DNA from 2 places in the Streptomyces sp. NPDC045968 genome. Region 2 is predicted to be linked to the other one. Evidence: riboswitches for the same ligand, from Rfam matches in the RefSeq annotation. Region 2 holds a riboswitch; the other holds the start of a gene.

Region 1 (5,933 bases), on a different contig from region 2:
CCCGGGCGTCGAGGGAACCGACACGCATGTGGCGTTCCGTACGTACTCGCAGCACGACCTCGAAGCGGCCTTCGCGATCGGCCTGGACGCCTAGGCCGTGCAGGCCCAGGAGCTGTCCTGGGCCACAGCGTTCCGGCCGGGTACGGGCTTCCCGTACCCGGCCGAAGTGCTGTGGTCCCGTCAGACCTGAGCCGTTCCGCGGTCCGGGACGCAGCGGCCGTCCTCCGTGCGGTACTTCCACTGGGCGCCCTCGCGGACCAGCTCCTTGACCGCCCGTACGAAACGCTCGACGTGCTCGTCCGGCGTACCGGCACCGAAGCTGACCCGGATGGCGTTCAGCGACCGCTCGCCCGGGGCGGCCTCCGGGGCGCCGCACTCGCCCGGGTCCTGTGCGTCACTGCCCAGCAGGGTCCGCACCAGCGGGTGGGCGCAGAACAGTCCGTCGCGGACGCCGATGCCGTACTCCGCGGAGAGCGCGGCGGCGAAGTGCGAGCTGTTCCAGCCGTCGACGACGAAGGAGATGACGCCGACCCGCGGGGCGTCGTCGCCGAACAGGGAGAGCACCCGGACCTCGGGGACCTCGGCGAGCCCGGCGCGGACGACCGAGACGAGGTGCTGCTCGCGGGCGACGAGGGTGTCGAAGCCCGCCTCGGTGAGCGCCTTGCAGGCGGAGGCGATCGAGTAGACGCCGATGACGTTGGGCGAACCGGCCTCGTGGCGGGCCGCGGTGGTGTGCCACTCCACGTCCACACCGCCGTCGGTGCGCCGGGCGACCTTGCGCGAGGCGCCGCCGCCGGCCAGGTACGGCTCCGCGTCCTGGAGCCAGTCGGCGCGGCCCGCGAGGACTCCCGAGCCGAACGGCGCGTACAGCTTGTGTCCGGAGAAGGCGACCCAGTCGACGTCCAGCTCCGCGATGTCCACCGGGTGGTGGGGGGCGAGCTGTGCGGCGTCCAGCACGATCCGCGCGCCGTGGGCGTGGGCGGCGGCGGCCAGTTCCCTGACCGGCCACAGCTCGCCGGTGACGTTGGAGGCGCCGGTGACGCAGACCAGCGCCGGGCCGTGCGGGTCGCGTTCGGCGAGCGCGCGCTCCAGGGCCTCGACGGCCTGCCCCGGGGTACGGGGGGCGTTGAGGTAGGTCACCCGGGCGTCGCGCCACGGCAGCAGCGAGGCGTGGTGCTCGGTCTCGTAGACGAACACCTGGCAGTCCGCGGGGATCGCGGCAGCGAGCAGGTTGAGGGAGTCGGTCGTCGAGCGGGTGAAGATCACCTGGTCGTCCGGTCGGCAGCCCAGGAACTCCGCGACGGTCGTGCGGCTGTTCTCGAAGAGGTCCGTCGAGAGCTGCGAGAGGTAACCGGCACCCCGGTGGACGCTGCCGTAGTACGGGGCGTACGCGGCGACGTCGTCCCACACCCGCTGGAGCGCGGGGGCGCTGGCCGCGTAGTCGAGGGCGGCATAGGTGACTTCGCCACCGGTAACGAGAGGAACAGTGACGTCCTTGCCCAGAACCGGCAGCGGGGCACAAACGGACTGGTCGAGGGCAGCGGCGGAGACAGACATGGCGAACTCCCGTAACAGGCAGGCGAATTCCGCGCGCCGACGGATACGCGGCAGCGCAGGAGAAGAGAAAAGGGTGCGCGGAGGAGGGCGGAGAGGCCCTAACGCATTCGCTTGCTCACAAGAGACTCCCTAGGGACCAGGACCCCGGGGGTTGGCATTCACAGATGCCGAGGGGCCCGCGCTTGCCGCAGACCTCGCTGCCTGCGGCCTGGTCTTCACCCGGGGCACCCCGCCACGGACGGAGGGTTGCCGGACAGCGAGCCGGGGCCTATTCGCTGTCACTCATGACCTGCGCAGCATCTTGCCATACGTACGGACAGACGCAAGGCGCGGTCCGCTATCCGGACCGCGCCTCGCCCACCGTGCCCGTGTCAGGCGTTGCTGGCCGCCACCCAGCGCTCCAGCGCCCGCTTGGCCGCACCGGAGTCGATCGACTCGGTGGCCCGTACGATCCCGGCGGCGATCTGCTCGTTCAGCGTGCCCGCCCCCGCGTCCAGGGCGACCAGCGCGGCCGCTGTGTTGAGCAGCACCGCGTCGCGTACCGGGCCCGTCTCGCCGTCGAGCAGCCGGCGGGCCACGTCCGCGTTGTACGAGGCGTCGGCGCCGCGCAGGGCCTCCACGGGGACCATCTCCAGGCCGACGTCACGCGGGTCGAACGCCTCCTCGCGCACCGCACCGTCCCGGACCACCCAGACCCGTGAGGTCGCCGTGGTGGTCAGCTCGTCGAGGCCGTCGTCGCCGCGGAAGACCAGCGCCGAGTTGCCCCGGTCCGCGAGCACGCCCGCCACGATGGGCGCCATCCGGAGATCGGCGACGCCGACGGCCTGGGAGCGCACCTGGGCCGGGTTGGTGAGCGGGCCCAGGATGTTGAACGTGGTCTGCGCACCGAGTTCCTTGCGGGCCTTGGCCGCGTACCGCAGAGCGGGGTGGAACTTCACCGCGAAGCAGAAGGTGATGCCCGCTTCCTCCGCGACCTGCACGACCCGCTGCGGCGTCAGTTCTAGGTTGACGCCGAGCTTCTCCAGGACGTCGGATGCCCCACTCGCCGAGGAGGCCGCGCGGTTGCCGTGCTTGACGACCTTGGCACCGGCGCCCGCGATGACGATCGCCGACATGGTGGAGATGTTGACCGTCTTGGCCAGGTCGCCGCCGGTGCCCACGATGTCGACCGTACGGCCCGGTACGTGGATGGTGTTGGCGTGCGCGTACATCGTCCGTACGAGGCCGGTGACCTCGTCGACCGTCTCGCCCTTGGCCCGCAGCGCGACGGCGAATCCGGCGATCTGCGCGTCGGTCGCCTCGCCGCTCATGATGCGGTCCATGGCCCACGCGGTGTCGTCCGCGGTCAGGTTTTCGCCACGCAGCAGCGGGTTCAGCACGCCCGGCCAGGAACGAGCCGCCACGCTGTCGCCGCCGACCGGGGTCACAACGTTCATGGTCCGCTCCTGGGGTCCACAAGCCGATAAGGGGATGGCATCCACCTTATCCAGCCCCGGAGGCGGCAAAGAGCCCCGTCCACTCGATGGACGGGGCTCTCGCTGTGGCGATCAGTTCAGGTGATCAGTGGTGGCCGTGGCCGCTGGTGATCTCCTTGTACTCCTCGGCGGTGGGCTTGGCGACCTGGTTGTCCTCGCCGTAGTAGCCCTTGCTGAGCTTGACGCGCAGCTTCTCCATGGGAGAGACCTTGCGCTTGACGCCGTTCTCGTCGACCGCGGGGCCGATCTCGGCCGGCTTGTACTGCTCGTGCGCGGTGAGCGTGTGCAGCTGACCCGGGCTGAGCGGCTCGTGGATCTCGACGAACTCACCGTGCGGCAGGCGCTTGATGATGCCGGACTCGCGTCCGTGCAGCACCTTGTCCTTGTCGCGGCGCTGGAGGCCGAGGCAGATCCGCTTCGTGACGATGAACGCGATGACCGGGGCCACGAAGAACGCGATCCGCACGAACCAGGTGATGGCGTTGATCGACAGGTGGAAGTGCGTGGCCCACAGGTCGTTACCACCACCGACGAGCAGCACCATGTACCAGGTGATCCAGGCGACGCCGAACGCCGTGCGGGTGGGCACGTTGCGCGGGCGGTCCAGGATGTGGTGCTCGCGCTTGTCGCGGGTGACCCAGGACTCGATGAACGGGTAGACCGCGATCGCGACCAGGACCAGCGGGAAGACCATCAGCGGGATGAACACACCCAGGACGAGCGTGTGACCCCACAGGTTGATCTCCCAGCCCGGCATCACACGGATGAGACCTTCGGAGAAGCCCATGTACCAGTCGGGCTGCGCGCCGGTCGACACCTGGTCGATGCGGTACGGGCCGAGGGCCCAGATCGGGTTGATCGAGGCGATCGCCGAGATGATGGCGATGACACCGAAGACCAGGAAGAAGAAGCCTCCGGCCTTCGCCATGTACACCGGCAGCAGCGGCATGCCGACGACGTTCTTGTTCGTCTTGCCGGGGCCCGCGAACTGCGTGTGCTTGTGGTAGAAGACCAGGATCAGGTGAGCGACCACGAGCCCGAGCATGATGCCCGGCAGCAGCAGGATGTGGACCGAGTAGAACCGTCCGACGAAGTCCACGCCGGGGAACTCCCCGCCGAACAGGAACATCGAGAGGTACGTTCCGACGACCGGCACCGACAGGACGGCACCCTGCATGAAGCGCACACCGGTGCCCGACAGCAGGTCGTCCGGGAGCGAGTAACCGGTGAACCCGGTGAACATGCCCAGGACGAACAGCAGGAAGCCGAACAGCCAGTTGATCTCACGCGGCTTGCGGAACGCGCCCGTGAAGAAGACGCGCATCATGTGCACGAACATGCCGGCCAGGAAGATCAGCGCGGCCCAGTGGTGGATCTGCCGGACGAGCAGACCACCGCGGACGTCGAAGCTGATGTGCAGCGTCGAGGCGTACGCCTCGGACATCCGGATGCCCTGGAGCGGCTCGTACGAGCCGTGGTACACGACCTCGTTCATGCTGGGGTGGAAGAACAGCGTCAGATACACACCCGTGAGGATGATGATGATGAAGCTGTAGAGGCAGATCTCACCCAGCATGAAGGACCAGTGGTCCGGGAAGATCTTGCGCATGTTGGCCTTGGCCAGGCCGTAGATGCCGAGCCGGCCGTCTGCCCAGTCGGCCACCCGCTCACCGGCGGGCGCTTTGCGCTTCGTGTCTGTCGCAGTACTCATCCGCGCTCCCAGAATGCAGCACCGACGGGCTCTTCGAAGTCACCCAGCGCCTCGAGGTTGCCCTCATTGTTCACGCCGATCCGCAGCTGCGGAAGCGGGTGACCGGCCGGACCGAAGATGACGCGGGCGCCGTCGGAGAGGTCGAAGGTGGACTGGTGGCACGGGCAGAGCACGTGGTGTGTCTGCTGCTCGTACAGGCTGATCGGGCAGCCGACGTGGGTGCAGATCTTGGAGAACGCCACGATGCCCTCGTGGGCCCACTCGCGCTCACGCTTGTTCTTGATGTCGTCCGGCTCGATCCGGACGATCATCAGGGCGGCCTTGCCCATCTGCGTCTGGAAGTCGTGCGCGTCCTCCTCCAGGCCCTCGGGCATGGCGAAGGTCAGCGAGCCGACGACGATGTCCTCGGGACGCAGCGGCTCCATCGTGTTCATGTTGATGAGCTGCTTGCCCTTGCCCCACATGGTGGTGCGGAGCTTCTTCTCCGGCAGGGGACCGAGGTCGCGCAGCAGCATCACGCCGGAGAGCGGCACCAGGGCCAGCGCGCCGAACATGGTGTTGCGGATCAGCTTGCGCCGGCCGAAGCCGGACTCCTCGGCACCGGCCGCGAAGTCGGCGAGAACCTGCGCCTTGACCTCGGGCTCGGCCTCGATGGGGTGACGCTCGGCAGCCGTCTCCACGTCGGACATCAGGGTGCGCGCCCAGTGGACGGCGCCCGCGCCGATGCAGAAGAGCGCCAGACCCAGGGTCACGCCCAGGGAGAAGTTCAGCGCACTCACGTGGCCGAACGGCCAGATGAAGACGATCTTGTCGACCGGGAAGATGACGTAGGACGCGATGAACGCGACCGTCGCCAGCATGGACAGCGTGAACATGAACGCGACCGCGCGCTCGGAGCGCCTCGCGGCCCGCTCATCGATGTCCTGGATGCGCGGCTTGTGGGCCGGCAGCCCCGGGTCGGCGAACGGGTCGTCCGCCACCGTTACCGCGCCGTGCGCGGTGTCCTGCTCGACCGGCAGGATCTCTTCTGGAATCTCTTGGCTACTCATGACTTCTTGGCCTTAGCGGTGTGGGCCGCGACCCAAACGGCAACTGCGATCAGTGCGCCGAGTCCGAAGATCCAGCCGAAGAGACCCTCGCTGACCGGACCGAGACCACCCAGCTTGAGCCCACCGGGGCTCTCGGAGTCG
Region 2 (5,933 bases):
CCCACCACCCCGGCCGGCCGCGAAGGTCTCGCCGCGATCCTCGCTCGGCCCGACCGAGCCGTGGTCGCCCTCGACTTCGACGGCACGCTCGCCGACATCGTCCCCGATCCGGAACAGGCCCGCGCCCACCCCGGCGCCGTCCCCGCGCTCGCCGCGCTCGCGCCGCGCGTCGCGTCCGTCGCCGTGATCACCGGCCGGCCGGCCGGTGTCGCCGTGCGGTACGGCGGCTTCGCGGGGGTGCCCGGTCTCGATCACCTCGTCGTCCTCGGCCATTACGGCGCCGAACGCTGGGACGCCGTCTCCGGCACCGTGCACGCCCCCGCCCCGCACCCCGGCGTCGCAGCCGTCCGCGCCGAACTGCCCGGCCTGCTCCATGAGCTGGGCCTCTGGCACGGTGCCTGGGTCGAGGAGAAGGGCCAGGCCGTCGCCGTACACACGCGCCGGGCCGACGACCCGCAGGCCGCCTTCGAGTCGCTGCGCGAACCCCTCGGCCTGCTCGCGGCCCGGCACGGCCTGATCGTCGAACCCGGGCGCCAGGTCCTGGAGTTGCGCCCGCCCGGCATGGACAAGGGCATCGCACTCGCCGAGTACGTACGGGCGATGGACGCCGAGTCCGTCCTGTACGCCGGTGACGACCTCGGCGACCTCGCCGCCTACGGCGCGGTGGAGAAGCTCCGCACCGAGGGCCCGGACGGCATCCCCGGCCTGCTGATCTGCAGCGGAGGCGCCGAGGTGCCCGAACTCGCCGAGCGGGCCGACCTGGTGGTCCCGGGCCCGGCCGACGTCGTCCGTTTCCTGTCAGCCCTCGCGCAGCGCGTCTAGCTGGTCCAGGAACCACTGCTGCGGCGGCAGCGCCGTCGCAGCGGCGGCCAGCGCCTTCGTGCGGTCCGCCCGCTCGTCGTGCGGCATCGACAGCGCCTGGTGCAGCGCCTCGGCCGTGGCGGACACGTCGTACGGGTTCACCACGATCGAGGCGTCGCCCAGCTCCTCGTACGCCCCCGCCTCCCGCGACAGCACCAGAACGCAGCCGTCGTCGGAGACCACGGGGACCTCCTTGGCGACCAGGTTCATCCCGTCACGGATCGGGTTCACCAGCGCCACGTCGGCCAGCCGGTACGCCGCCAGGGACCGCGCGAAGTCGTCCTTGACGTGCAGGATCACCGGCGTCCAGCCGGGCGTCCCGTACGCCGCGTTGATCTCGTCGGCCAGCGTCTGCACCGCCGCCGTGTACTCCCGGTACACCGCGAGGTCCTGCCGCGAGGGATAGGCGAACGCGATATGGGAGACCCGCTCGCGCCACTCCGGGTGCTCCTCCAGCAGCTCCCGGTACGCGAGCAGCCCGCGCACGATGTTCTTGGAGAGCTCCGTGCGGTCCACCCGCACGATCGTCCGCCGGCCGGTACCCACCTGCTCCCGCAGCGCCGCCATCCGCTCGTCCACGTCCGCCTCGTGCGAGCGGCGGCGCAGGAACTCCGCGTCCGCCCCCAGCCCGTGCACCCCGATCCGGGTCCGGCCGGTGCCGCCCAGGATCTCCGTACAGCAGCCGATGAAGGCGTCGGCCCACCGCCGGGTGAGGAACGCCGCCCGGTCGGCGCCGAGAATGCCCCGCAGCAACTGCTCGCCGATGTCGTCGGGCAGCAGGCGGAAGTAGTCGACGGGCGCCCACGGGGTGTGCGAGAAGTGGCCGATCCGCAGATCGGCGCGGAGCTCTCGGAGCATGCCCGGCACCAGCGCCAGGTGGTAGTCCTGCACGAGGACCGCCGCCCCCTCGCCCGCCTCCTCGGCGAGCGCTTCGGCGAAGGCCCGGTTGTACGCCTCGTACGAAGCCCACTGCCGCCGGAACTCCGCGTCGAACGTGGGCTCCAACGGCGTCTGGTACAGCATGTGGTGGACGAACCAGAGCACCGAGTTGGCGATGCCGTTGTACGCGTCGGCGTGGAGAGCGGCGTCGATGTCGAGCATCCGGACGCCCGGTTCGGCGACCCCCTGCCTGACCGCCTCCCGGTCGCCGTCGCTCAGGGCCGCGCACACCCACAGCTTGTCGTCGACGGCGCTGAGGCCGGAGACGAGGCCGCCCCCGCCCCGTTTCGATGTGAGCGAGCCGTCCTCGCCCCGGGTGTACGACACCGGGCCGCGGTTGGACGCGACGAGGACCTGGGCAGCGTGCTCGGAGACCATGTACCGGAACCTAGCCCGTTCCGTAACCCCCCAAACGTGAGTCCGGCCGCGCTCACGTTCCGCCGGTCAGCCGCGGTCGCGTCCGCGCCCACGGCCGCGGGCCGCCGCGCGGGCGACCGCCCCGGCCCCGGTCAGGGCGAGCCCGAGGCCACCGAGCAGCCACAGCCGCTCACTGTCGCCGCCGGTCTCGGCCAGGGAGCCGTGCGCGACGGAGCCGAGCACGGCCAGGGGGGTGGCGTACGAGGGCAGCCGGCGCCACCGGCGCGGAGCGGCCCCCAGTCGAGGAAAAGTCATAAAAGTGAAATGTAGGGAACTTTTATGACTTCATCGGTTACGCCGCGCGACGGGACAGGTACTCCTCGATGTCACGCATCGGAGGCCGCTCCTCCGTGTCCACCACATGGGTGCACGGCACGAAGCCGTTCTCGCCCCGCTCGAACTGGGTCAGCACCGGCCGCACCAGATGGCCCCGGGAGAGCCGGAGCTGCGCGGTGCGGTAGATCGTCGCCGCCATCCGGCCCAGCGCCTGACCGTCCTGGTGGCGGTGTTTGCGTACGCCGACGTCGACCTGTGCCAGCGCGTCCAGCCCCACCAGGTGCAGCGAGTCGATGAGCAGGCCCAGCTCCACTCCGTAACCGACGGGGAAGGGCAGCTGTTCGAGCAGGGAACGCCGCACCGCGTACTCGCCGCCCAGCGGCTGGACGAAACCGGCCAGCTGCGGCCAGTGCAGATTGAGCACGGGGCGTGCCACCAGTTCAGTGACGCGGCCACCTTGACCAGCGGTGTTTCCCAGCGGGCGGTCGTACATCGCCTTCACGAACTGCACCGAGGGGTCGGTGAGCAGCGGCCCGACGGTCCCGGAGACGAAGTCCGCGGAGAAATCCTTCAGATCCGCGTCGATGAAGCAGACGATCTCGCCGCTGGTGACCAGCAGTGACCGCCACAGCACCTCGCCCTTGCCGGGGACGGCGGGTATTCGGGGCAGGATCGCGTCCCGGTGCACCACCCGGGCGCCTGCCTCCGTGGCGACCCGCGCGGTGGCGTCGGTCGAACCGGAGTCGATCACCACCAGCTCGTCGATCAGCGGCACGCGCTCCATGAGCTCGCGCCGGATCGTCGTCACGATGTCGCCGACCGTCTCCTCCTCGTTGAGGGCGGGCAGGACGACGCTGATGCTTCCACGGAGCGGGTCCCGGGCCCTGGCGGCCGCGAGACGATCCAGCGGACGATCGGCGGCCGACCAGGAACGCCTGGTCAGCCAACGTTCCACCTCTTCGATCACGGTCGAATCTCCCTGCGTGTGATCCATCTCGCGGTTCGGACGACTATCTCCACCGTCCGAGGCTTCGGTTACAGTCTTGAGCAACGCGGACGACCCTCGCATCTCGGGGTCCGCCCGCCGACAAACGCCTGGATCGGTGATCCAGTGCCACAGCGCTCATCCAGAGGGACTGAGGGAACGGCCCGTTGAAGTCCCGGCAACCCCCCCATCGACCGCGAGGTCACGGTGGGGAAGGTGCCAAATCCGTCTCATGGCGAAATGCGCCATGAGGAAGATGAGGAGAAAGGGCCTCCGCCAGCATGGCTGTCCAGACTGAACTGACGAACACCCCTTCCACTGTGGACCTCGGTCCCGCCGCGGCGCTTTCCTGCCGCGAGTGCGGCGAGCGTTTCGAGCTCGGCCCCCTGTTCGCCTGCGCGTCCTGTTTCGGGCCGCTCGAAGTGGCGTACGACCTGCCGAGCGGCTCTCCCGACGAGCTGAAGAAGCGCATCGAGGCCGGACCCAACAACATCTGGCGTTACGCGCCGCTGCTGCCGGTCCCCGCCGATGTCGCGGACAAGCCCAACATCAACCCCGGCTTCACCAAGCTGGTCAAGGCCGACAACCTCGCCCGTGAACTGGGCGTCACCGGTGGACTGTTCGTCAAGGACGACTCCGGGAACCCGACGCACTCCTTCAAGGACCGGGTCGTCGCGATCGCCGTCGAGGCCGCCCGCGCGTTCGGCTTCACCACCCTCTCCTGCTCCTCCACCGGCAACCTCGCCGGTGCGGTGGGCGCCGCCGCCGCCCGCGCCGGCTTCCGGTCCTGCGTGTTCATCCCGCACGACCTGGAGCAGGGCAAGGTCGTCATGGCCGCGGTGTACGGCGGTGAGCTGGTCGGCATCGAGGGCAATTACGACGACGTCAACCGCTTCTGCTCCGAGCTCATCGGCGACCCGCTCGGCGAGGGCTGGGGCTTCGTCAACGTCAACCTGCGTCCGTACTACGGCGAGGGCTCCAAGACCCTCGCGTACGAGATCTGCGAGCAGCTCGGCTGGCAGCTGCCCGACCAGCTCGTGATCCCGATCGCCTCCGGATCGCAGCTCACGAAGATCGACAAGGGGCTCCAGGAGCTCATCAAGCTCGGTCTGGTCGAGGACAAGCCGTACAAGATCTTCGGCGCGCAGGCCGAGGGCTGTTCCCCGGTGTCGGTGGCCTTCAAGGCCGGTCACGACGTCGTGCGCCCCCAGAAGCCGAACACGATCGCCAAGTCCCTGGCGATCGGGAATCCGGCCGACGGGCCGTACGTCCTGGACATCGCCCGCCGTACCGGTGGGGCCGTGGAGGACGTGAACGACGAGCAGATCGTCGACGCGATCAAGCTGCTGGCCCGCACCGAGGGCATCTTCGCGGAGACCGCGGGCGGGGTGACGGTCGGCGTGACGAAGAAGCTGATCGAGGCGGGTCTGCTCGACCCGACCCTGACCACCGTCGTCCTGAACACCGGTGACGGCCTCAAGACGCTCGACGCGGTGGCCGCGACCTCGCAGGCGACCGCGACGATCCGGCCGAGCCTGGACGCGTTCCGCGCCGCCGGCCTCGCCACCAGCTGACCACCCGCCGAGACCCGAGGAAGGCACCCACCATGAGCGTCAAGGTCCGCATCCCCACCATCCTCCGCACCTACACGGACGGCCAGGCCGAGGTCTCGGCCGAGGGCGCGGTCCTCTCCGAGGTCATCGACTCCCTGGAGAAGAACCACCCGGGCATCGCCGCCCGCGTCCTGGACGACCAGGGCAAGCTGCGCCGCTTCGTGAACGTCTACGTCAACGACGACGACGTGCGCTTCGAGGGCGGCCTGGACGCGGCCACCCCGGACGGTGCCGGTGTCTCGATCATCCCGGCCGTCGCAGGCGGCTGCTGACTTCGCAGCGTCACCACCATTGCCCCCTCCGCGAGAGAAGCGGAGGGGGCAATTCTGCATGGTTAGGCGCGGTAGAGTTGGGAAGTCCCCTCCGCTGCCTGTGCCGCCCGCATATGAGAATGCGCCCGGCCCCGATAAGAAGCAGCCAAAGTGTGCGACCCCCTTGAGCCATAAGTGGCCTTTGTCAGGCCCGACTTGCCCAGGAATCTCATGAATTCCCCATAAAGGGGCGATCGGCTGTGCCCAGAATTCTCGTCCGATTGACCTGTTGCAGAGGGCAGTTGGGCAGATACATTCGGCCGCGGTCGACGCGTTCCGGCGCACACACCCTCTCCTGTCGGAGGGTGAGTTCTGACCCGGGCCCGCGAAGTGCGGTCCTGTGCAAGGGCCAGTAATAGGGGAGTTAGGCATGGCTCAGGGCACCGTCAAGTGGTTCAACGCGGAGAAGGGGTACGGCTTCATCGCGGTCGACGGTGGTGCGGATGTTTTCGTCCACTACAGCGCGATCCAGATGGACGGGTACCGCACCCTCGAAGAGGGTCAGCGAGTTGAATTCGAGATCTCGCAGGG

What was found. A riboswitch is a leader RNA that binds a small molecule or an ion and turns the genes downstream of it on or off. The one in region 2 is predicted to bind S-adenosylmethionine.
Region 1: linked by a shared signal. The riboswitch ahead of AC07FA_RS03950 (aminotransferase class V-fold PLP-dependent enzyme) and the one ahead of thrC (threonine synthase) in region 2 are both predicted to bind S-adenosylmethionine.

Annotation. Positions count from the first base shown of each region.
Region 1 is NZ_JBWKLF010000001.1:909,530-915,462, reverse strand. It holds gene AC07FA_RS03955 (Lrp/AsnC family transcriptional regulator) at 1-94, shown strand, start outside; gene AC07FA_RS03950 (aminotransferase class V-fold PLP-dependent enzyme) at 181-1,557, opposite strand; SAM riboswitch class IV at 1,731-1,847, opposite strand; gene trpD (anthranilate phosphoribosyltransferase) at 1,929-2,993, opposite strand; gene qcrB (cytochrome bc1 complex cytochrome b subunit) at 3,118-4,743, opposite strand; gene qcrA (cytochrome bc1 complex Rieske iron-sulfur subunit) at 4,740-5,792, opposite strand; gene qcrC (cytochrome bc1 complex diheme cytochrome c subunit) at 5,789-5,933, opposite strand, start outside.
Region 2 is NZ_JBWKLF010000017.1:27,233-33,165, reverse strand. It holds gene otsB (trehalose-phosphatase) at 1-822, shown strand, start outside; gene AC07FA_RS32790 (alpha,alpha-trehalose-phosphate synthase (UDP-forming)) at 799-2,178, opposite strand; gene AC07FA_RS32785 (hypothetical protein) at 2,245-2,472, opposite strand; gene AC07FA_RS32780 (glucosyl-3-phosphoglycerate synthase) at 2,510-3,460, opposite strand; SAM riboswitch class I at 3,614-3,741, shown strand; gene thrC (threonine synthase) at 3,760-5,052, shown strand; gene AC07FA_RS32770 (MoaD/ThiS family protein) at 5,085-5,363, shown strand; gene AC07FA_RS32765 (cold-shock protein) at 5,773-5,933, shown strand, end outside.